Regions from separate parts of the Shewanella sp. Choline-02u-19 genome, predicted to be linked through region 1. Evidence: riboswitches for the same ligand, from Rfam matches in the RefSeq annotation. Region 1 holds a riboswitch; the other holds the start of a gene.

What was found. A riboswitch is a leader RNA that binds a small molecule or an ion and turns the genes downstream of it on or off. The one in region 1 is predicted to bind cobalamin.
Region 2: it holds a riboswitch for cobalamin, as region 1 does, so the genes downstream of both, CXF83_RS06745 (TonB-dependent receptor domain-containing protein) here and CXF83_RS18865 (ABC transporter ATP-binding protein) in region 1, are expected to answer to the same signal.

Annotation. Positions count from the first base shown of each region.
Region 1 covers NZ_PJBE01000013.1:2,790,813-2,803,279, forward strand. The annotation lists gene CXF83_RS18825 (hypothetical protein) at 40-1,863, shown strand; gene CXF83_RS18830 (cobalamin-binding protein) at 2,123-2,866, opposite strand; gene cobO (cob(I)yrinic acid a,c-diamide adenosyltransferase) at 3,335-3,976, opposite strand; gene CXF83_RS18840 (cobyric acid synthase) at 4,088-5,626, opposite strand; gene cobU (bifunctional adenosylcobinamide kinase/adenosylcobinamide-phosphate guanylyltransferase) at 5,687-6,229, opposite strand; gene CXF83_RS18850 (adenosylcobinamide-GDP ribazoletransferase) at 6,226-7,005, opposite strand; gene cobT (nicotinate-nucleotide--dimethylbenzimidazole phosphoribosyltransferase) at 7,318-8,346, opposite strand; gene CXF83_RS18860 (FecCD family ABC transporter permease) at 8,402-9,454, opposite strand; gene CXF83_RS18865 (ABC transporter ATP-binding protein) at 9,447-10,328, opposite strand; cobalamin riboswitch at 10,403-10,556, opposite strand; gene CXF83_RS18870 (histidine phosphatase family protein) at 10,718-11,353, opposite strand; gene metH (methionine synthase) at 11,598-12,467, shown strand, end outside.
Region 2 covers NZ_PJBE01000012.1:1,061,936-1,074,402, forward strand. The annotation lists gene CXF83_RS06720 (ammonium transporter) at 1-465, shown strand, start outside; gene CXF83_RS06725 (hypothetical protein) at 674-997, shown strand; gene CXF83_RS06730 (tetratricopeptide repeat protein) at 1,128-2,297, shown strand; gene aroG (3-deoxy-7-phosphoheptulonate synthase AroG) at 2,723-3,772, shown strand; gene CXF83_RS06740 (hypothetical protein) at 4,091-4,738, shown strand; cobalamin riboswitch at 5,067-5,265, shown strand; gene CXF83_RS06745 (TonB-dependent receptor domain-containing protein) at 5,386-7,236, shown strand; tRNA gene CXF83_RS06750 (tRNA-Phe) at 7,500-7,575, opposite strand; gene CXF83_RS06755 (efflux RND transporter permease subunit) at 7,810-9,987, shown strand; gene CXF83_RS06760 (hypothetical protein) at 9,977-10,699, shown strand; gene CXF83_RS06765 (3-oxoacyl-ACP synthase III family protein) at 10,690-11,751, shown strand; gene CXF83_RS06770 (outer membrane protein assembly factor BamD) at 11,825-12,467, opposite strand, start outside.

The DNA of each region.
Region 1 (12,467 bases):
GCCATTTTATACGGATAAACAATATTTAAAGGACTATCGATGCCACACTGTTCTAGCCCACTTTTTATTAATGACATTTTTTGCCCAGATTGTGGTGATAAAATTGAAACTCCACCGTCGATTAAGCCGCTCACTCAGCAGATCCCTGATATCCTCGATAACTTAAAAACTCACTGCCCCTATGCCAGTGTTTATACTGGTTGGGTAGAGAAAACACACCACTACCAAAGAGTTTATCGCAGCGGAGGTAACGATAGCCAAACCTTATACTATTCATACTGGTTTTTAACGCTGAATAACGAACAAAACGAGCCAATGACCATCAGTATTAGCTCTGAAGACAGTTCATTTGATAGTGTCGCAAAGGGCGATGTCATGACGTTTTTGCAGCCCACCAGCTATAGCTTAAATTACAAGTTAGCCAATGATGCTGACCGTAATATAGTCACTCATAACGAAGCTGCCACTGCCGTTGTCTTCCATCGCGATTCAGGACAAGAGTCAATCCTTGAATCTGCCTATGACGTTGAAGAGTTTTCGACGTTTTCAATCTTACTCAGCACACTCTTCTGGAGTTGCGCAGCTGCAGCTTCTGGCATGTTTTTTGAGTTATATACTATTGAAATAGCTGCAACTCTCGCCGCCCTCGTCACGCTGGTTTGGTCTACCTACCGTATCAGCAGTAAAACTAAAACATTTAAGGCTGAAACCACAAGGCTTGATGAAATTGAATGCACCATCAAGCGCATTCTGAGTGTCTCTGTCACCGGCATGGGTTACGACCGTAGAGACCGCCCCAGTAACCATAGCGATGTTTACTGTATTCGATGCGAACACCTGCTAGACAGCAACTACCACTATTGTCACTGCTGTGGTGAATCTCAAGTTTCAGTTATGGCTGAAGAACCCTCGCGATTAGCTCAGAATGCCTTAGAAAACCAAACAAACCTTGGGCATAATGATACAAACGTAGCTATACAATCCCATGCATTAGCAGCCAATAGCGTAAACGTCACCCCAATCACAAAAGCGAACGGTCAACGTATGACTCGACGCGACAAGATAATTCAAGTCTGTGCACCGTTCGCCACTGTTGAAAAAACAGAGCATCAACATAAGCACATCTTCGCCAAGAACTATCAATGTGTCTTATCAACCTCATCAAACATTGTTCGCGTAACAGACAAAGAGGTTGGTACTAGCGTGAGTGATGATACCAATTTCACCACAACAACAACCCGTACCGATTACAGAAATGGTTACGGCAATGTGCGCTCTGAATATAAAACAGAGACATCAAGCCATAGGCAAAGAAACTCCAATTTATACGGTGAACTTATCGTTGAAACTCCCGAAGGTGAAGTGCATAGCTTTAAAGCGGTAAGATCGCTGCTGGGCTCTACCGATGTCGGTGACTGGATACTGTTAGGCTCCAGTAAAATTGAAAGTACAACCGACAAAATTGGCTATGATGAGTTCTATTATAATATCAGCAAAGATAACCTTATCGAACCAGAGTCTCTAACCAGTTGGGGGCGAGTATCGAGTAAAAGCCAAACCATCGTCATATTGATGTTAGCGCTTGCAGTTGCTAGTACTATTTACTTCCACGATATAATGAATATTGTTGGCCCACTGGTGCCTGAGCTTATATGGAATTTGGTATTTGGTTTAACTAATTTACTCACTCTGCCCATTAACTACACACCTATGGTGCTATTTAGTCTATTTTTTGTTGTCGTGTTAGTTGTCGCAAAAATGTATGCAAACAACACCAAAAGGAAGCTGCACTCGGCGCTCAAGCCTCTACAGGCTACGCTTAAAAAGTGCCAACAAGCCCGAGAGTCTTTCAATAAAATTTAAGTTCGCCCATAAAAATAGCGCCTTATAAGGCGCTATTTTTTTAAATTTAAACCACAACGCCTACAAAAAACAAAATCAACTAGCTGCATCGATTAAGGTGAATTAGCATCATCCTAAATATGATAGCAAAGCCCCTATAATTTTGTTCACGGCGCCTCGCTATTGAATCAGCAGCATTAATCACAATCGTTAATGACAACATTGAATCACAACAGATCGTTCTTTATGTCGGCGCTCTGTTCAGCTGTAAACTATCTCACTATCTCACTTTATCAAGTGCAGCGCATAACGCTTCAACGCCCAGCAGTGCCCGTGGTGCAGCCCGGTGCAACAAGTCAGCATTGAGTTGATAGATGTGTTGGTTCTTTACTGCAGGGATCTCCGGCCATTGGCTCCAATCCACACCAATGATGTTACCTTCATCCTGGCTCTGTAAAATCACCTGCGGCATTTTAAGCAAAACGCTTTCTAAACTCACTTGAGGGTAATCATTAGCCGAGTCTACGAACACATTATCACCATGGCACACCGTAATAATCTGTTGGATCCAACTGTTTTTAGCGACCGTCATCATGGGAGTTGACCAAAGCTGATAGAAGACTTTTACTTCAGGTTTAGCAGCGTTATCACTGCGCAGTAATTTAAGCTGTTTGAGGTAATTGGTTGCCACGCTATGCGCCTGAGTTTTATGACCCGTCAGCTCACCTAACGCCTCTAATTCAGCAGCCACCGCTTCAAGAGTTTTAGGATTACTATTAAACACCTTGAAACCCAGCTCTTTGATACGCTCAATATCTTCCGCTTTATTACCGTCTTGCCACACCACAACCAAGTCAGGGTTTAGCTCAAGCACCCGCTCAATTTGAATACCATAATAACCACCAATACGAGGGATTTGTAACGCCGCTTCTGGATAGTCGGCATGATCTGTGGTCGCCAATATCGACTCCCCAGCACCAATGGCATACAGCATCTCAACCGCATGTGGCGATAATGCCACAATGCGTTTAGCCGGCTCAGAATCCGCAGCATAGGCAACCGATACCGTTGATAACGCAGCAGTGGATACACATACTCCAGCCACAACCGCTAATAAAAATTTAGACAAGATGTTCATAAAATCCTTTTAAATATAGGTTAAAACTGATTAAAGCCGGTTAAAGCTAAGACGATACTAGCCAAGACGGAAGAGCCGATAACGGCAAAGATGAAAAATACAAAGTATTTTCATCGGCTTTCTATCATCTTAGCTTTTCCAGCTTCAAATCGACCTCAAATTGGCTCTTAATCTGCCTCTAATCGACTCTTAATCTGCTTCTACCCTCTTAGCTTTCCCGGCTTCAAACCGTCTCAGCTTCTACCGTCTTAGCTCATTTCGGCTTTAAACCGTGCTCCCCCTGAGCATACGAGTAGTATGTGATGGGGTAGGAAAAAGAAGACAATGCAGTCATCATTTCAAACAGGAAGAAATTTAGTAATCGAAGCCGGGTTGGGCTTTGATGCCTGCATCAAACGCATGCTTTATCGGCTGCACTTCGCTCACGGTATCGGCTATCTCTATAATCGCTCGGTGGCAGGCTCTGCCCGTCACGATGACATGCTGCATTTTAGGGCGATTTTGTAATGCTTTAATCACCCGTTCCACGTCTAAATAGTGGTAGCTCACCATGTAGGTCAGTTCATCTAACATGACCAAATCTATGCTTTCATCTTGCAGTAACTTTTCAGCTTGGTCCCATGCTTTCACTGCGGCTGCGGTGTCTTTTTCTTTGTCTTGGGTTTCCCAAGTAAAGCCGGTTCCCATTACATGAAAGTCGACGCCAGCGCCTTCTAGCAAGGTACGTTCACCGCACTCCCAGTTGCCTTTAATAAACTGTACTACAGCCGCTTTTTTTCCATGACCCACGGCGCGTGCTACGGTGCCAAACCCTGAAGTCGATTTACCTTTACCGTTACCGGTTAGCACCAGAAGAATACCTTTCTCCTCTTGAGCTTTAGCTATTTTGGCATCAACACCCTCTTTAAGGCGTTGCTGACGCGCTTTGTGACGCTCTGCTTTAATCTTTTCTACGGACTTATTTTCGCCGCTTTCAGGCTCGTTTGAATCGCTCATTACATATCCTTGTGCATAGGGTTACTTGTGCATTTTCATTTGCACATAGTGTTAATTAAAAAGTGAATTTTGATGTTCAATACTGTTTATTTCTGCGGTGTTCAAATACCGCTAATTCCAAATATCAGTCAACGCATCAACATCTAAATGTTGCTCTAGTACGTCGGCTAAACGGTTCAGCTGCTGCTCTCTTATCTGGTCAACATCAATGCTGTTGGCATCTTGCATCCCCGCCCATTGCAGTAGCAGTTGGCAAGCTGCAGGTGAATCAAATAAACCGTGCATATAGGTGCCAAGAATTTGATTATCAGCAGATAACATACCTTCACTCTGCCAACGCTGAGGCTGGGTTTGTTCAGCGTCATTGACTCGCCGCGTTAGCGTTAATGGCTGCTCCAATGTCATTAGCGGTTTAGAGCGACCACAGTGAATTTCATATCCCTTGACCTCCACTTGCTGTTCAAGCAGCGACAACACGCCTTCAACTTGCAGCAGCACTTTATCATTGGTCAGTTCAGTCACCAGCGGCAGTAAACCTAAGCCTTCAGAGCAGCCAATACTGCCTTCAACGCCATCAGGGTCATCAATCAAATGCCCTAGCATTTGATAACCACCACAAATGCCCAACACCTTGCCGCCATAACGTAGGTGCTTTTCTAGTTCACTGTCCCAACCTTGCTCTCGAATAAAGTCGAGATCGGCGCGCACATTCTTACTGCCTGGAATAATGATTAAATCAGCAGGCGGTAAACATGAGTGGGCCGTATGGTCATTTTTCTGCGATTGGCTTTGAGATTGAGTTTGCAGTGACACATAATTGAAATCGATCTGGGGGTTGAGTCGTAATGGGTCAAAGTCGGTGTGGTTACTGATGCGAGGCAACACTAGCACCAGTACTTTTAATCTTGTTTGAGCGCTCTTTTCTGGCGCTGCGATTAGCGCATCTTCGGCATCTAAATGCAGATCGTGCAAATATGGCAGAACTCCCAACACCGGCTTTTTGGTGTAATCTTCCAGCCAATCTAAGCCCGATTGCAACAAGCTAATATCGCCGCGAAATCGGTTGATAACAAAGCCTTTCACCCGAGCCTGTTCTGATTCACTTAATAGCGCCAATGTTCCCACTAAGTGTGCAAACACACCGCCTTTATCGATATCAGCAATAATAATCACTGGGCAATCAACTTCTTCGGCAAAGCCCATATTGGCGATATCGCCTTCGCGCAGATTGATCTCAGCCGGACTGCCAGCGCCCTCGACAAACACCACTTCGTAATCATCACATAAGCGCTGAAACGACTGCTTAACCGCAGCCATCGCTTTGACCCGATAACCGTCGGCATTTTTGCCAAAGTAGTCCTGCGCCTCCATCTTCATTAAGGCTTTACCGTGCACAATCACTTGCGAACCAGTATCTGAACTGGGTTTTAACAATACCGGGTTAAAATCGATTTGAGGCTCTAGTCTACAGGCCACCGCTTGCAATGCTTGCGCGCGGCCAATTTCGCCGCCATCGATTGTCACTGCGCTATTAAGCGCCATGTTTTGCGGCTTAAATGGGGCAACCTTATGCCCAGCTCTAACAAACAAACGGCACAAACCTGCGACCAAGGTACTTTTACCCGCATCGGACGTCGTCCCTTGCACCATTAATACTTTGGCTTTTTTATTGTTATTATTGTTATCTAACGTCGCCACAACACTTCTCCTTTAGCCTTTCAGACTCAGCGGTAAACCCGCTGTTACCAAAGTGACTTTATCTGCAATAGCAGCAATATCTTGATGCAGCCAACCCGCTTCATCAACAAAGCGACGACTGATCTCGCCCATGGGCACAATACCGCAGCCCACTTCGTTACTGACTAAAATAACCTCTGCAGATAGCGCGGCAATAGCTTGTAAAAACTCAGTTTTAGTCGTTTGCCAATCGCTAGACGATTGCAGTAAATGATTCGTCAGCCACAGCGTTAAGCAGTCAACTAACACAATACTATTGACCTTTACATTGGCTGTTAATGCCGCCGAAAGCGCCAATGGCGACTCAATCGTGCGCCACGTTATGGCATGGTTATTACGCTGAGATTGATGCTGAGCGATACGTTCGCTCATCTCACTGTCGAGCGCCTCAGCGGTCGCAAAATAGAGACACTCTAACTCAGCGCCATTTTGACTCTCCGCTAGACGCCGAATCACGAGTGATTCAGCAAAGCGACTTTTGCCGCTGCGGGCACCACCCAAAACCAAATGGATCACCAAGACACTCCTAAAATTAACAGCAGCAGATAACAAGCCAGCTCAGCTATCTGCTGCGTAGCGCCGAGGGTATCGCCGGTATAACCGCCAATCTGCTTTCTAAACCATCCCGCCAAGGCAAATCGCACAATAAATAGACCGGAAACAATCACAATTGCTTGCATCAGCGTTAAGAGCAGCAGCAATACTGCGCCGCTAGCTAATAAAATCGATAACTCATTAACGCCTTGATGCATGGCCAACGGCTTGCTTTTACTGCTGGCATCTTCAGAAACGTACTGCTCTGAATATATTAAACTGGCCGCAGTGACTCGGCTCAGGGTATGACCGATAATCAACGCTAAGCTGACACTGCTAGGGGAAAATAACGCTAATTCGCTGAGCAATTGCCACTTGAGTAACAATGCCAATACCAGTGCTAACGCACCGTAACTGCCTAAGCGAGAGTCTTTCATGATGCTCAGTTTTGCTTCAACCGTCCAGCCGCCACCTAAACCATCGGCGCTATCGGCTAAACCATCTTCATGAAACCCACCCGTTAGCAAGACGCTAGCAATCATGGCAAATACAATCGCAATCGTCGGTGACACCCAATAGAGCATCACGCTATAAACTAACGCGCTCAGTCCCCCAATTAAGGTACCCACCAACCCAAAATAGCGACTGGCTTGATTGAGTTTATCTGCATCTACCTCAATCCATTTTGGCATCGGGATCCGAGTAAAGAACCCCATCGCGATAAAAAACAGATTAAGCTGTTTGAGCCAAGGCTGCATTTAGAAATATCCTTAAAGTAATAGATTAAAAGCCGATTAGAAGACGGTTGAGAGCAGAATAAGAGCCGATAAAAGCAAAGACGAGGAAGAGCCGAGAAAAGACCTAAAAAGCTTGAATCGTCTCAGCCTGTACCGTCTCTGCTCGCACTATCCGGCTCTTAATCGATTATCACCGTCTCAGCTTGTACCGTCTCAGCTTGTACCGTCTCAGCCTGTTTCGTCTCTGCTCGTACCGTCTCAGCACTATCCGGCTTTAAATCGGCTCTTAATCGATTATCACCGTCTCAGCACTATCCGGCTCTTAATCGACTTTTAAATCTCTATCCCTGCTTCTTCAAAGCTGGCCATTTCGTTGTAAAAATTTGCAGCCGCTTGGATCAATGGGAACGCTAATGCTGCGCCGGTGCCTTCGCCCAATTTCATGCCCAATTTGAGCAAGGGTTTGGCCTGCATACACTCCAGCATTAAGTAGTGGCCCTTCTCGTCTGATTGATGAGAGAAGATCATATAATCGCGGCAAGCAGCATTGATATTAATCGCCACTAATGCCGCCGCAGAGGCTATAAAGCCGTCAATAACCACCAGCATACTCCGCTCGGCTGCGGCCAAAATTGCCCCCGTCATCTGCACAATTTCAAAGCCACCGATACAAGCCAACACCTGCATTGGATCGTCAAGCTCGCTGTGATGTAATAGCATCGCTTGCTCAACGAGCATCTGCTTGCGTTTAAATGTCGACGCATCAATCCCAGTACCACGCCCTACACATTCAGCCGCCGGAATTCCGGTTAACACCGACATAATCGCGGCTGCAGAAGAGGTGTTACCTATCCCCATCTCGCCCAGCGCAATTAAGTTACAGCCATTTTCATGGTGCAGCTGAATACGCGCCGTCGCCATGTCAAAGCCTTGCTTCACGGCGCCAAGCGTCATGGCTGCACGTTTATGGATAGGCCCAGTTCCCGCGCCTAAACGTTGATCAATAACACCGCTGTCGCGATCAAATGGCTGTAAAACACCACAGTCAATCACCTCAAGATCTAGGCCCACTTGGCGAGTAAATACATTTATCGCGGCGCCGCCGGCCATAAAGTTTCTCACCATTTGGCAGGTCACTTCACTTGGCGCTATCGATACACCAGAATTAGCAATACCGTGGTCGGCTGCAAATACAATCAACTTAGGATTAGTGATGCTGGGACTATCTTTACCGAGCACTTTTGCAATCTGTAATGCAAGCGCCTCTAGATCACCAAGCGCGCCAAGGGGCTTGGTTTTCGTGTCAATCTTGTGTTGAATTTCGGCATCAAATTCTGCACTCAATGGCTTAATATTAAACATCTAATCTTATACTCCCATCATCCCGAACAAGGACAAATTAATACAACGGCTCAGCTTAAATCCGCTTTGCACTGCGGCCGCCTAAAATAAATAGGAAAAATACGCTACCCATCACCGAGGTTATAATGCCCACTGGTAGCTCTTGGTAACTCAATAAAGTCCGCGCCAATACATCAACCCACACCATAAATAATCCGCCAACCGCGGCGGTAAGCAATAGCGGATATCTTCCTGGAAACAGTAATCGTACTGTGTGTGGCACCATCAAACCGATAAAACCAATGCCACCACAATTGGCGACTAAAATGGCGGTGATGAGTGAACACAGTAGCAACATCGATAAACGCAATCGTCCTACGTTAATCCCTAACGTATGCGCGGTTTCATCCCCCGCACGCATCGCCACAATTTGACGTTTAAAAAGCAGAATAATCACAGTACATACCGACACGATAATCGCCGGTAATATCAATCCAAACCAACTGGCTTTAGCAAAGCTGCCTAAGCTCCAAAACAGCACCGAAGCGGCAGCTTGAGGGCTTGAAAAATACAGCAACAGACTCGCCATCGCGCCAAACATAAAGGATATCGCCACCCCAGAGAGCAGCATACGCTCAACCTGAGTCGTTAAATTGCGGCCACATAAACTGAGCACCATTAATACCGACAGGCTAGCGCCGATAAATGCGCCCAACGGCAAGCTCAGCCACAATATGCTCTGACTAAAAAGGGTTAGTACCACTACCGCGCCAAATGATGCGCCAGAAGAGATGCCAAATAGATAGGGGTCGGCTAACGGATTACGGGTCACGGTTTGCAGTACGCTGCCGGCAATCGACAATCCTGCCCCCGCAATAAACGCCAATATTACTCGCGGTAATCTCAGTTCCCACACAATGCGTTCGGTCACGCCCATGGAGCCACCCATTCCAAAAATCTTATGGCTGAAGACCTGCAACACATCGCCACTGGTAATACTTGCGGCGCCAAAACTGGTTGCCGCGAACGGGGTGATTAACCCCAGCAACAGCAAGCCAGACAGCAGCAATACATCAAGTGGCTGTTTCCAACCCGTCGCTTGCGGAGCCACTCCTAATGACCTAGGCATCAGTTGTTCCTTTATCTACGGTCACTGAATGAGTCACTGCACTCGCAACGGCTTTTGCTTCAGCGGCCGATATAACGTCACTGCGGGTATAACCATAAAAGTAACTAATCAAAGGATTACCATGTTGCGGATGGGCTTTAACTTCGCAGCACACATCAAATACCTCACCAATACGTTGTTCAGTCAACACCGCTTTGGGCGTCCCTTTTGCCAAGCAGCGGCCCTTATCAAGCAGCAATAACTCATCGCAAAGCGCACTCGCTAAATTGAGATCATGAATAGAGGTGATCACGGTAATATTAAGCGTGTGCAGTAGCTCTAATGTTTGGATTTGATAACGAATATCGAGGTGATTGGTGGGCTCATCTAATATAAGCAGTTGTGGTCGCTGTACTATTGCACGAGCAATTAATGCACGCTGCTTTTCACCGCCAGATAGGCTTTCATACGCTTGATGCGCTTTATGCGTTAAGCCGACTTTAACCAGCGCCTGCGTCACCACTTGGCGATCGCTGGCATTGGTAAATTCAAAGGCGCCCTTATGCGGTGTTAACCCGAGGCTAACCAACTGAGTGGTTGTCATCTCAAAGTGATGTGGCGTGTCTTGCAGCACCACGGCAATTTGCTTGGCAAATGCTTTGGCAGATAACACCGAGATATCTTCACCAAACAGCTGAATGTGGCCAGTGGTCGGTTTAATAAAACGATATAGGCAGCGCAGCAGACTCGACTTACCCGCGCCATTAGGGCCAATAATGCCCAGCATCTGCCCTTTCGCTAAACTAAAATTGATGTCAGACAAAATGGCTTGGCCATTTAACTGCCAGCCTAAACCGCTCACTGCCAGTACTGTTTCTAATGCCTGCTTAGACATTGAATAAACCATAAAACATTATTGAATAAACTCCCTTGAGACGCCCGCTCAAGTTGTTATCTAGTGTGAAGTGCTTATCTATCAAAAGTTAGGCTGGTATCTGACTTGAGGGCTAAAATATTGCTCTAGCGCTCATACAGTTGCGGGTACAGTCCGGACTATTAGCTTGTATTGCTTAAGCTACCGGTTCCCAATTGATGCGGTTAAGCACCTAACTTGATGACTCGTTCTTAATGACCCACTTAATAAGTGTGTTCTCTAGCGTATTTTTACGCGAGTATCACGCAGTTTACCACGCTCACCCAAATAGTAATTGAACTTGATCAATTACTATTTGGCTGATGGCTCAATTTCCATGCTATTGCATCAAACTTATCCCATATAAGTCGCTATTCCAGCCCCCAATTAAGGCTTAAGTGCTGTTGCTCGCCATCATGCAATACATCAATCACCACGGTTGCGGCATAGGGCAGTTTCAACGCGCTGTAGATCCCCGCGCACTGTTTTAATTGCAACGATTTTGCCATTAAGTGCCTGATCACGCCGCCATGAGTCACTAATACAATCACCTTACCTTGGTGCAGCTCAACGAGTGACCGCCACGCAGTATCAATTCTAGCTTCAAAGACCTGCATCGTCTCGCCATTGGGCGGAGTATGTTGCCAAGGGTTAGCCCAATAAGCATCAAGCTCGCTACTATACTGCTGATAAAGTGCGCTAAAAGATTGGCCATCCCAATCGCCAAAATTGAGCTCCATAAAAGCGGCCTGCTCAATAAAATCGATACCGTACTGCTGTGCAAATATCTTCGCGGGTAAAGCACAACGCAATAGCGGCGAACTGACCACCAGATCCGCTATCTTGTTTTGCGCCGCGACCCCGGTTTTGCTTGTTAACAGCCTCGATATAGCCCTATTTAGCTGCTCTTTTCCGGCTAAATTCAGCATGACGTCGGTATGACCGCGTAAAATATTACCACCTTCACAAGCACCGTGCCGCAGTAAAACCACTCTAGTATTTTGCATTGCAACATTCCACATATTATATTTATCAGTGACTTACATAAAAATTATCATCAATTCACACTGAAAAATTATCAACTTTTAGTACTTGCACTTCTGACATCGACTCACGTATTATGGACGTCTATACGTATAAATGTCCAAACAAAATAATGTCACGCAAGTATCGCAAATACTTAACTGATAAACACGGACAACGTTTACTGAAATTTATATTTTGCGACTCTGTAATTGGTAGGAATATTCTATGGCAACACGTACCCCAACAACTGCCCCGCATACTCAAGACACGGCTAAAAAAGTGCTAGCGGTGCTAACCCAAAAATTACAGCAAGAGATCCTGCTGCTTGATGGTGCAATGGGCACCATGATCCAAGATCGCAAATTTGAAGAGGAAGACTTTCGCGGCGAACCATTTAAAGACTGGCATTGCGATGTAAAGGGCAACAATGACATGCTGGTGCTCACTCAGTCAGCTGCGATTAAGCAGATCCATAAAGATTATTTATTGGCTGGCTCCGACATCATTGAAACCAATACCTTCAATGCAACCCGTATTGCCATGGCTGACTACGACATGCAGGAGCATTCAGCCGCGATAAACTTAGCCGGAGCGCGCCTTGCCCGAGAAGCGGCCAATGAAGTTGAAGCAGAAACAGGTCGCCAATGTTTTGTGGCGGGTGTACTCGGCCCAACCAACCGCACTTGTTCAATCAGCCCCGATGTCAACGATCCCGGCTACCGTAACGTCAGTTTTGACGAGCTGGTTGAAGCCTATGTTGAATCGATAGATGCCCTCATCGCTGGCGGCGCGGATATCATTATGGTTGAGACCATTTTCGATACCCTTAACGCCAAAGCCGCACTGTTTGCCATTGAAACCGTATACGACACTCAAGGTTTCCGCCTGCCAATCATGATCTCAGGCACCATCACCGATGCATCAGGGCGTACCTTAACCGGACAAACCACCGAAGCCTTTTACAACTCACTGCGCCATGTTAAGCCACTATCGATTGGTCTTAACTGTGCATTAGGGCCAAAAGAGCTGCGCGCTTATGTCGAAGAGCTATCAAAAATCTCTGAATGCTATGTGTCGGCGCACCCTAATGCCGGT
Region 2 (12,467 bases), on a different contig from region 1:
TTGATTGTATGTCGATTGGTTTGGGGTAAAGCCGATTTAACTATGATCTTAAATGGGGCATTAGCAGGGCTTGTGGCGATTACCGCTGACCCTTTATCACCTTCTTTAGCGATGGCTGGTGTGATTGGTCTTGTGGCTGGCGGCGTGGTTATATTCTCGATTGTTGCATTTGACCGAATCAAAATTGATGATCCCGTTGGGGCAATCTCTGTCCATGGTGTGGCCGGACTCCTCGGGTTAATATTGGTGCCAGTGTCTAATGCCGATGCGTCTTTTGGCACTCAACTTTATGGTGCTGCAGTGATATTTGGTTGGGTATTTGCGGCCTCTTCAGTTGTTTGGTTTGGACTCAAAGTGACGATGGGGATCCGCGTGACAGAAGAGGAAGAATATAACGGCATGGATGCATCAGATTGCGGCATTGATGCGTATCCTGAATTTGTCTCAGTGAAAAGTGCTAACTAATGCAGTGATGATATTGCTAACAAGCAGGGCTTATGCCCTGCTTTTTTATTTGAGAGAAGCATTAACACCTCTAAGCTATTTCATGATCTGCGGCTAATGTTCTGCTAATAATGGTTTGGGATTAATGTCTGAGACTTAATGGAATTGGGCTGGTTAACGGTATACGATGAGCTAATACTGGCTTCTACTATTATTGGGTCGTTATCGGATGAATAAAGTGTTCAGCATTAGTCTATTGCTACTATTTACCACCAGTTTACCCGCGGTAGCTGGACAGGTTGTAGTGCGTAAATCTAGCGAGCCATTTGATGCGTTTGCAGTGCGCGATCAAGTGTTGGCTGACCATGAGTGGCAAGAAGCGCTCAGGTTTCAACAGCAAATAAAAATCTTACAAGCACTGCCTATGGGCTGCTTGCCTATTGCTATTCCTTATCGCCATTTCACTTGTCGTGGCCAGTTCTACAGGCCTTATGAATATCAAAATAAACAGCTCTACATTGAAATAGAACCACCGCAGGCGGTTACCCCCTAAGCTTGCTAGGGCAGTTGATTGCTTTACTGAATGAGTCGTACTTTTGATTTACGCTTTGTAACGTTTTTTGCCGAACGGACTCGTTTTTCCAACTATGCTTAAAGGTATGATTTTTTGCGTTGAGAGCGTTATGAAATTCATTTCTTTAGCACTATTGTTCTCCCTGCTCATTTTACTGCAAGGTTGCAGTTCGACCAATGAGTCAAGCCATCAATATGCGCTTGAAAGCTATTATCATGATGAGCATTTTACGCGAGTGAACGATCTTCCTGCTGTAGAAAGCCTATTTGCCTTATCTGTTAGTGATATAACCAGTGTACGCAATGACCTCAATAGGGCGAGATTGTCAAAATCGAGCAATGTCATGCGCCACCAATGGTTAGCTAATTATATTAATGCCCAAGATGGCGGCTTTCGTTATGCTGATAATCTGACTCGTTCAGCAAGCGATACATTTGGCGATCGAGAGGGCAACTGTTTATCTTTGGTGTTATTAACCGCGGCGATAGCGCAGGAACTGGATATTAGAGTCGAATATCAGGAGATTGATATCCCGCCCGTTTGGGATAAGCAAGGGGGATTCTATCTAGTGAATGGACACATTAATTTGAAACTGTTGCCGCAAGAAAGAGGCAATGTATTGAATGTTTCTGCAGGTGCTATTCAGATAGATTTTTTACCCGAACGTGCCATGCAAGGCTACGATAAACGTCGAGTGAGCCAATCTATGATCGCTTCAATGTTTTATAATAATGTGGCTGCCGAAGCGCTGGTGCAAGGGGAGTATGACAAAGCCTACGGATTGCTTAAATTAAGCTTACAGCAGGATAATCAGTTTTTACCTGCTATCAACACCTTGGCTGTTTTGTATCGATATAGAGGATTAAATACGGAAGCTGAAGCATTGTATAGGTTGGCGTTGAACATCAACCCTGACGATATGAATGCGTTGTATAACTACGCGATTATTTTAGCCGAGCAAGATAGGCTTGATGAATGGGCGGGAGTGCACAAAGTCTTGGAACTTGCTCGTATTCGTAACCCGTATTATTACTATGGTATGGCGCAACAAGCGTATTTTGATAAAGAGTATCAAGCGGCATTGAACTGGTATCAACGTGCGATTGATAAAGCGGATTATCGCCATGAATTCTACTTCGGACTGTCAAGAACCTATTGGGCTACGGGGGACGAGCGTAGAGCAGAAGCTAACATGAAAAAAGCGTTGGCCTTGACCAATGACAGTAATAATAAGCGCCGCTACCAATCAAAGCTGCATGCTATTCAAGGTCACGACTAAACTGAGCCAGCTGTATGCATGCACATAATGGTATTGCTATAAATTTATCTATGCAAACTGCTATCAGCCGCAACCATATCGGATTTTTGCTTACTTTTGTCAATCTTAGCGCTTTAAGCGATGTCATCATCCTACAGACCATGGAGTTGCTCTGCGTCTAGCGTTGTGGCGCTGCCCTTGAATGCATTATTGCGAATAGGAATAAGTTATATAATGTTTACTAAGTGTTAAATGCTGATTGTGCGCCTGAAGTTAGTGCGGATTATTTTTAGTAAACCAATCTAAAACAAGTAGTTAAATTTATTTATTGTTATTTTTACTAACTTGATTGCAATGTGAGTAGATACTGGGATAAATTGAACTCAGTATCGCAATTGAGAGTTATGTTTTCATATATCACACGCTAGACGGAGCGCAGTATTACCATGTATTACAAAAATGATGATGTTCGAATTAATAAGATTAAAGAGTTGTTACCTCCAATTGCTATTTTGGAGCGATTTCCAGCAACAGAGAACGCATCAGCGACCGTATTTAATGCGCGTGAAAGCATCCACAATATTCTGGCTAAAAAAGATGATCGCTTATTAGTGGTTATTGGCCCATGCTCTATTCATGATCCTATTGCTGCGGTTGAATACGGTAAACGTCTTGTGGAGTTACGTAAGCAATATAAAGATCAATTAGAGATCGTTATGCGAGTCTATTTTGAAAAGCCTCGTACTACCGTTGGCTGGAAAGGTCTCATCAACGATCCAAACATGGATAACAGCTTTAAGTTAAATGATGGCCTGCGCACAGCACGCAAGCTATTGCTCGACTTGAATGATATGGGCTTACCTGCAGCGGGTGAGTTTCTTGATATGATCACGCCACAGTATGTTGCCGATTTAATGTGTTGGGGCGCCATTGGCGCACGTACCACGGAATCACAGGTACATAGAGAGCTAGCTTCTGGTCTTTCAAGCCCTGTTGGATTTAAAAATGGCACCGATGGCACGATTAAAGTCGCTATTGATGCGATTGGCGCAGCCAATGCTCCACACCATTTTTTATCGGTGACTAAATTCGGTCATTCAGCGATTGTTGAAACTAAGGGTAACCCTGATTGCCATATCATTTTGCGCGGTGGTAAAGAGCCAAATTATAGTGCTGCACATGTGGTTGAAATAAATAAGCAGTTAGATAAAGCCGGCCTACCTAACAATATAATGATCGACTTTAGCCATGCTAATAGCTGTAAGCAGTTTGCATTGCAGATGTCGGTTGCTGATGATGTTGCTGGCCAAGTCAGTGCGGGTGAAGCGTCAATATTTGGTGTGATGGTTGAAAGTAACTTGGTTGAAGGTCGTCAAGATCCAGTAGAAGGCGAACCGCTTTGTTATGGTCAGAGCGTCACAGATGCTTGCATTGGTTGGGATGATACCGAAAAAATGCTCAGCGTATTGAATCAGAGTGTTATCAACCGCCGATAACGGGTGCGTTAATTTTTTATCGCTGATATAAACCTAGTGTTCGCACTAGGTTTTTTTATGGCTGGCTTTTGGCATGGTTAAATCATACTTATTGCTATTGGGCGGTGTTAGCGGTGAGGCTGACGTTGCTATTTAGGCTGATAATGGGGGTAATTTGGTCGTAGCCTGCTTAACCGGCATTGCTCATAACGGCAGAGTTACTGGCAGTGACGCTACCGAACGATTATTTTTGTTGAAAATCCTCTTTTATGTACCACTTTACGTTGATAAACGATAGAATGTTGCGCAATTAATACCCTAAACAAGGATTGTAAAGGTATGAAAGCAAGTCAGCTTCGGTGCTGGGTTTCCTATTCAGTACTTTTCTATTTCAGTTTTTCGCAAAGTCTTTATGCATCCGACGATGTAGATGTGGCGATCGACAAAATAGCCAAACGCCTGCCTATTTTTAGTCAAAAACTGAGTTTTTACCTACCACATGATTGGAAATTAGCTTTTTCTCAGTCAGAGGATGGCATGTTTACAGCTGAATTCTTACCTAAAAACGAACAGCTACGAAACTGGTCTTCTATGGTGTGTATTCAAGGTTTTAAAGATTTGTCTGCCAATATAGAGCCTAGCGATTTTCTCGATACGATGGCGGAGGCTTATCGAGATAACTGCTATGGCGACGTGTTATATGAACGTGTAGATGACGAATTCATTGATGGCCATCAGACGGCAAGTGCCATTATGGGCTGTACTCGAATGCCCAACACGCACCTTAATGGGTTACAAGCTAACGTTTATAAAGCGCTAGAACACTTAGGTGAAATTGGCCATTACACTGCAGTAAAAGGCGAAAATGACCTGTACCTTATTCATAAGTCTATGAGAGGGGAGGAGTTCACTTCAACATCTGCACCGGTTGAAAGAGCTAACTATCGTGAGTTCATGTCTGCGATAACGCCCTTCAAATTAAATTAACGCATTAGGCGCTTAGTCGTACTTTTGTACTGGGGTTAGCTTTTCAATTATCAGGTCTTAATTATAAATAATACGTCCCGTCTTACGTTTGAGCCATTTGTCACTGTTAGAGTTAAACATAAATGGCTCAAACTAAAGTATTAGCGAGCATTTTTGGTTAAGCCGGCCCCTTTTCGTTATCTGCAGATTTTCTCGGTTGAACATTTGTAATCTAAGCTAGAACAAATCGCTTTTTGATAAGTTAGACATTTAACCGTATAGACGTCTATAATGCGCGCACAAAGCGGTAACCTAAGGTTATTGCAGTGTAACAACAATTAAAAATAACTAACTAGTCAACTTTATTGGTGCCTTAACTTTCAGCTTAAATGTTGAGTAAGGATAATCGGGAAGTCAGTTAAATTCTGACACTGCCCCCGCAACGGTGAATGGTGAGAGACAGGCGTATTAAAGCTTGTATTCGCATATCGATACTTAAATCGATATAGAACCTAAGTCCGGAGACCGGCCTGTAAAGTGATTTCGATGATTTCGGCGGGCAGATCTCGAAGTGCGGCAGTGTGCAAATGTAGCGATGGAGTTTTAGCGCTTAACTATTTGTCATTCCGTGACGCATTGCCCCGTTTTCCTTTAGGAGTCAAGGGCAAATGGGTATCAAACCATCTAAAATTGCGTTGCTTATCAGCGGCGTATTCAGCTTAACTGCATTGCCTGTACTGGCAGCAGAATCCAGCCAACAACTTGTCGTTGACGAAACGATCACTGTCACCGGTGCACGTTTTGACAGAACGACTGATCAGCAACTTACCGTCATTAATACCATTGAACGTGAAGAGATAGAGCGTCTGAATCCCAAATCTATTGCAGACGTTTTAGAAATTCTGCCGGGCGTAAGCGTCACGCGTAATGGTGGAGCGGGTCAAACCACTTCAGTTAGCATTCGTGGCAGTAACTCAAGTCATGTCTTAGTTATTGTTGATGGCGTAAAAGTGGGCTCAGCGACACTTGGCTCGGTTAGCTTCAACAGCATATCGCCAGAAAATATTGAGCGTATAGAAGTCTTAAAAGGACCTAGAGCCTCTGTTTGGGGCAGTGATGCCATTGGTGGCGTGATTCAAATATTTACTCGCCAACTTAAAAGCGGCGAAGGCTTTGTTGGTGCTGAGTACGGTACTAATGATTATCTTCGTGGCTCAGCTGGTTTTGGAATGGAGCACGGGGAGGGCAGTAGCACACTAGTTGTAAGTCGTGAGCAATCAAATGGCTATGATGTTTATGACGGTGCAGAATCTGAAAATGATGCTGATGGTTACGACCGTACCTCTATATCACTTAAAGGTTCACAATTACTTAGCCAGCAGTGGCAGGCACTCTGGAGCGGTCAATACGACAGAGGCAACAATCAATTTGATGATATTTATGGCAGTGGTGGTGTGGATGAGTCTGATTATGCCAATTACCTTTGGAATTTAGGTACGCAATATACTGGCGGAAAATATACCAGTAAGTTGACGTTTAGCCAGTCTCGAGATTATAACGAGAACTTCCGTGGTGATAACGTGGCTGCCGGAATTGCCAAATATGAAACTAAGCGTAAGCAAGTGAATTGGAGCAATCAATACCTCGTTGGAAATGGCTTGAATTTAAGCGGTGGCGTTGATTGGTCAAATGAAGCTGTGCTTGGCGATTACGCGCAAAATGACCGCGACATCGTTGGTGCTTATCTGTTGGTTGAGAAGCAATGGCAGAAGCTACTTGCTGAAGTCGCAGTTCGTTATGATGACGTAGAAAATGTCGATAGCGAAACGACTTATAACCTAAGTCTGGCTTACCAGTTTAATGAACAATGGCGTTTGTCGGCAACAACCGGCACAGCGTTTAAGGTGCCAACGTTTAATGACCTGTACTGGCCTGGTTCAGGTAATCCTGAACTGTTGTCAGAAACATCTGAAAGTTACGATATGACCTTGAACTATCGACGTAATGATGTTCAAGCTTATGTCAGCTTCTTCAAGAACGACATCGATAACCTAATTGCTTGGGCTCCTACGGGGATCATTGGCGATAACGGTTGGGAGATCTGGAAACCTGCTAATGTTAACAATGCCGAAATCACTGGCGCTGAATTTTTTACTAAGTTTGGCTTGTTTGGCCTAGAGCATCAGTTAGCGTATACCTATTTAGATACTGAAGATAAAGCGACTGAAAAGGCACTTACTGGCCGTAGCGAGAATGAGTTTAACTATTCGTTGAGTTATCAATGGCAAGATTTTGATCTGTTGGCTAACTATCATTATCAAGGCAAGCGATACGCAGGCTACGACCAATACTTGGACGCATATCATCAGTTAGATCTGGGGCTAGGGTATAAGGTGACTGATAATTGGCAACTGCGTTTAAAAGCCAATAATGTGTTTGATGAAGAGATTGTCTCAGTGGCAAACTACTTCAGCCCTGGAAGAGAAGTCTTCTTCAGCGTGAGTTACAACGCACTGTAATAGAGCGTGCAGTAGAAGCTCAGCCAGAGTTAAGTAAAATAAAGCCAGTCATCAAGGTGACTGGTTTTTTTGTATCTGCAGCTCGTGGTGAGTCTAGCGCTATCTGAGTCCGGCATACCGGTTTTGAGGCTGGGTTGGTTGTGTTCGCGGTTTTCAAATGGCAGATGCAAAAAAACCTCGCTAGGCGAGGTTTCATGTTGAGTACTTAAGGTCTTACTTGCCTTAGACTCTGGTCTAAATGTTGCTACACCTAAACTAAATATTGGTGCCCGAACCCGGAATCGAACCAGGGACACGAGGATTTTCAATCCTCTGCTCTACCGACTGAGCTATTCGGGCAACGGCGCTATTAAAAGGCTTTTACTGATTTGAGTCAACTATTTTTTGCTAAATGGTGCTTTCTTTTGTTCGCACGTTGAATTATCCAGCGTTTAGCTGCAGAACTAAGCGATTCATTGCAATGGATCACTTTGGTAGCGTTACGATGAAGTAATGTTAAAGTTATGTGAATTTATTAGGCCTTTCCACGGTCTTGTCTTTATACAGAGAAAAAGATCGACGAGGAGAAATTGTTTGGGGCTTCACATTCGAACTGTTTGGACTATTCAGCGCCATCCATTAGGACTGTTTGTCAGTATCATTTTGTTGATCCTGCTCTCTTTGTTAGGTCTGCATAGACTCAACCTCGATGTTAACTTTAGTGATTACTTCTCACCAACCGATCCTCGGTTTGTAGCGTTTAACCAGATGAACGATAGTTTCGAACGCCACGACCAATTATGGCTACTACTTGAAAGTAAGCAAGATTGGCGAGAAGCGGAGCTTACTGAACCTCTTCTCACCTTTATAGAACAGTTAAAAGGCAATCCAAATGTATTAAGTGTTCAGGGCTACAATCAGTTTCTTCAAGGTGATGCTAGCGCGGATAAGATACTTAATTATAAAAAACATCCACGCCTAGCGTCTGTTTTATCGGAAAATGGCCAAGCCATACTATTACAACTAAAACTAAATGAGGCACAGTCTAAATCCTTTGCTACGCGCAGTGTGTGGTTGATGAGCACACTTGATGAAATCGATGCTGCAACAAGTGCTTTCTGGCTGCCAATGAATGTAAATTGTTATCTCAACGGCACGCATGCCTTAAATTGGCAATATGCCAAAGTGCTACGTCATGACTTACTTTGGTTTGCACCCTCGTTATTGGGTATTATCTTTTTGATGGCAGCGCTTTTTATCAGGCAAAAAGTGTGGATTACTGCGTTATGTCTTAATAGCGTTATAACCCTTATTTTGACCTTAGGCATCGCGGCTTGGTTAAAGCTAACATTGGCTGCGATAAGCGCCTTTGTCCCTGTGATTATTGTGACACTGGCTTTGGCGTATGCATCTCATCTCTATTTTGCTTGGCGGCGTGCAATCAACTTAGGTAAGTCAAATACTCAAGCACTTGAGCACAGCGTTAGCGTCAATCAAGCGCCACTATTTTACTCTACCTTGACTACCATATTGGGTTTCTGCTTATTAATGTTTAGCCCATCGCCACCCATACAGAGCTTTGGTTTATTGGTAGCATTTGCGGTTCTGTGTAATTACCTATTAAGCCTAACCACATTAATCTACTTTGCTGGTTTTTCTAAGCCCACTAAACAGACTGAAATGAACTTTGGTTCAGTACTATCACTCGCCAAATATAATGTAAAAAGACCCAATGCTGTAATACTTGGGATTGTATTGCTTAGTGTTCTCTCACTGATAAGCGTATCCAAGCTAACCCTCAATGATGACCCCTTAGGTTACTTCGAATCGAATAACTCCTTCACAGTATCTAGTCAAAAAATGCGACAGTACTTTGCGGGGATCAACTTACAACACTATGTTGTTAGTAGTAAAGCAGGTGCTCAGCTTGATAAAGTTGAATTGGCTTTTATTTATAAATTTGCTCGTTATCTAAAAGCACAACCTGAGGTTAATAAGGTTCAGCATCTGGGTGATTGGATCAAAAGTACCGGTATGGGGCAGAACCAGTTTAAGCGTTTATTAACTGAAAAGTCAGTCGTGCAATTACGCTTACAAAGCGAACTAAATAAGCGCAAGAATGCCAGTTTAGTGACCTTGTATTTAGTGCCAATGACAGCGATGGAGTTGGTGGTATTTGAAACTAAAGTGAATACTTGGTTAGCAAGCAATGCTCAAAATATTGATGTCAGCCCGTCTCTTGGCAGTAATTTATTGTTTGCCCATCTCAGTATCGACAATGCTAATAATATGCTGATTTCATTCGGTGTGGCGTTACTTGCGCTAGCGGCGCTGCTCAGTATATTGAAACGCTCGTTAGTCTTTGGCTTGATGGGACTATTACTTAATTTTTTACCCTTACTGTGGGTGTTTGCTCTATGGCAACTCAATGGTGGTTTTATCAGCCTCGGTACCGCGGTTGTATTGGGGATGATGCTGGGCGTTATTGTCGACGATACTTTGCATTTGATGCTTAGATTGCCCAGTAAAGATTGCGGTGACAGTGACACTACTGTGATGTGGGATGCATTAAGCAAAGTCTTACCCGTGATCACCTTTACCACGCTTGCCATCGCCTTGGGGTTTTCTATCGGGTTAATGTCTGATTTTGCGCCTATCTCACAACTGAGTTTGCTCTCTTGTTTGGTGGTGCTATTTGCTTGGGGCTTTGATGTTTTGATGTTACCTGTGCTTTACCAGCGCTGGATATTAAGGAGAAAGCATGCAGACTAAGGTACTTACTCGCTGTTTTCCGCTTAAGCCTGTTACAGGGGCTAATACAGCTTTGACTGCAAATAGTCAGCGGATCATGTGTTGGCTCGGAGATACTCAACACAAGCCAGTGCAATTTAGCGATACTCAAACAGATGCAATGAGTCGCCTATTACCCTTATTACTGTGCGGTGAACAGTCGGCACAGTTAGTTTTTAACAGTGAGATCCAGCGTTTAGCCGCAGAGCACCAGCATTCTTTAGTGGTCTGCTTACAAGATGTCGAAGCGGACGAGCATCGTCATGATATTGCACTGCAACAGGTAGCGCATTCATTGAGTGAATTGCCCGAGTTCACTCAAGTGCAAAGAAAAGCAAAACGCTTTTATGCGCATCTGGGACGGGTGAGTACTTACAGTGAACATTTTGTCCGAATTGCCATATTAGATACCTGTGTCACCCATATTATGCAAGCGTTTGAACATTGCCATTTAGGCGAGGAACATCGCTTTTCTCAATTGTGTGGCCTCATTAAGAAAGATGAAGCAAAGCATGTCTACGTTAGCCGTAAACACGCGATAGCACTTGGAGCAACGTTGAATCAATTTTCCCATCAGCATGAGTACGTCGTGGGTGATTTGATGACGTTACTGCAGACTCAAGGCGATGCATTTGAGTCAATGGGGGTCTGTTTGGATAGACTTAATCAAAAACTGGAGGCTAAATGGCGGTAAAATTTGCAAAGCATTCGCTGTGTTTAAAAGGGATCGCTCACGCTTTGCCTCATACCAACATTAGTAACGAACTGCTGCTTGAAAAGCTCAAGTATCAATGTGGCTTACTAACTGCGAGAAAAGCCAAAGCAATTGCTCGCAGAATTGGCATACAGGGGCGACATTTAACCCGCAATCTTGATACCGCGACCAGTGCGCCGTCACCGACGAGTATCGAGCTGAGTGTACAAGCGTTAAAGGGGGCACTTGCCGCGGCAAACGTTGAAATGGAGCAGCTAGACTATCTGCTTTCCCATACATGCACACCCCATACTCAGGTGCCTCCAAATGCTGCGTGGATAGCAGACAAACAGGCATACCATGGTCCTTATTTAGAATTACGCCAAGCCTGCACCGGTTTTGCCAATGGTCTGCAGATAGCGTCTGCCTTTTGTGCTGTTAATCAGCAACCAGTGGCAATAGTGGGCTGTGAGACGGGGTCGGTCTTCTTTGATATGGATAATCGATTTATCGATACTGAACAGTTAGTCAATTATGTGCAAATGGGAGATGGTGCTGCAGCGGTAGTGTTGGCCCCTATTGAGCAAGCAAACGGTGCCTCTGGGATTATTTCTGATATCTATTTAGGTCATATCGGCATTGGTAAAGACGCTGGCTTTTATCTTGATGGTGGTTCTAATGATGTTGCTAATAAGCAAATGGCGAGGTTTCACCATAATACTGCGGCTGTTAGGAAGCAGGGCAGCCAATTATTTGAACTTGGATTAGCGGCTCTGCAGTCTCATGGACACCATCTTGATGACTTTCGTTTTATTTTACCTCACCAAGCGAACGGTCATATTGATACTCTCTTAGCTGAAGCGCTGAGCATTGAACCTAGTCGTGTTATTAACGATGCTAAATGGCTGGGTAATTTAGGCTCAGCGGCAATATGGGTCAGCCTCTCTAGACTGATCAATTCTGGCGTATTAGAAACGGGTGACAAAGTGATGATATTAGGCGCAGAGGCAACTAAATACTTATATGGTGGATTTGTTTACCAACATTCGTAAATCTATTAAAAAAAATAAAGGCCTCATTTGAGGCCTTTATTTTTTATAACCAGTCATAAAACACGGTTATTAATTACTGTTTCGCGAGTAACTTATTGCTTGGAAAGTTAGCTTTCATGACCATAAGTGCATGCTCTTTAAGCTTATCTTGTCCTAACTCACCATATGCTTTAGACATGATCTCTAAAGCTCTTTCGGTGGACGGTGTACCAGGATAACCTTCCATTACTAGCTGGGCACGAATAGCGGCTGCACTCCATGCATTCATTTTTATGTAGTATTCAGCTACCTTGATCGAGTAAAGTGCTAGTCTATTTTTTAAGTGTTGCATGCGTTTTTGCGCATCTGCTGCATACTTGCTGTTTGGATAAGACTTAACCAGTCTGTCAAAATCCTTAAATGCATCTTGTGCTGCTTTAGGATCACGATCAGATCTATCGATATTTAACATGTCGTGGAAAAGGTAGCGATCAGACTGCATATTGACAAGACCGCGCATATAATAAACGTAATCAATATCTTTATGTGTTGGATTTAATCTAATAAAACGGTCGATGTTAGCAATGCCTGAAGCTGGGTCATCAAGCTTGTAGTAAGCAAATATTAAATCGAGTTGGACTTGTGTTTTATGAGGTCCAAACGGGAAACGGGAATCTAAAGCTTCTAAAGAACGAACTGCTTTGCTGTAGTTTCCCAGCTCCATAGAGGTTCTTGCT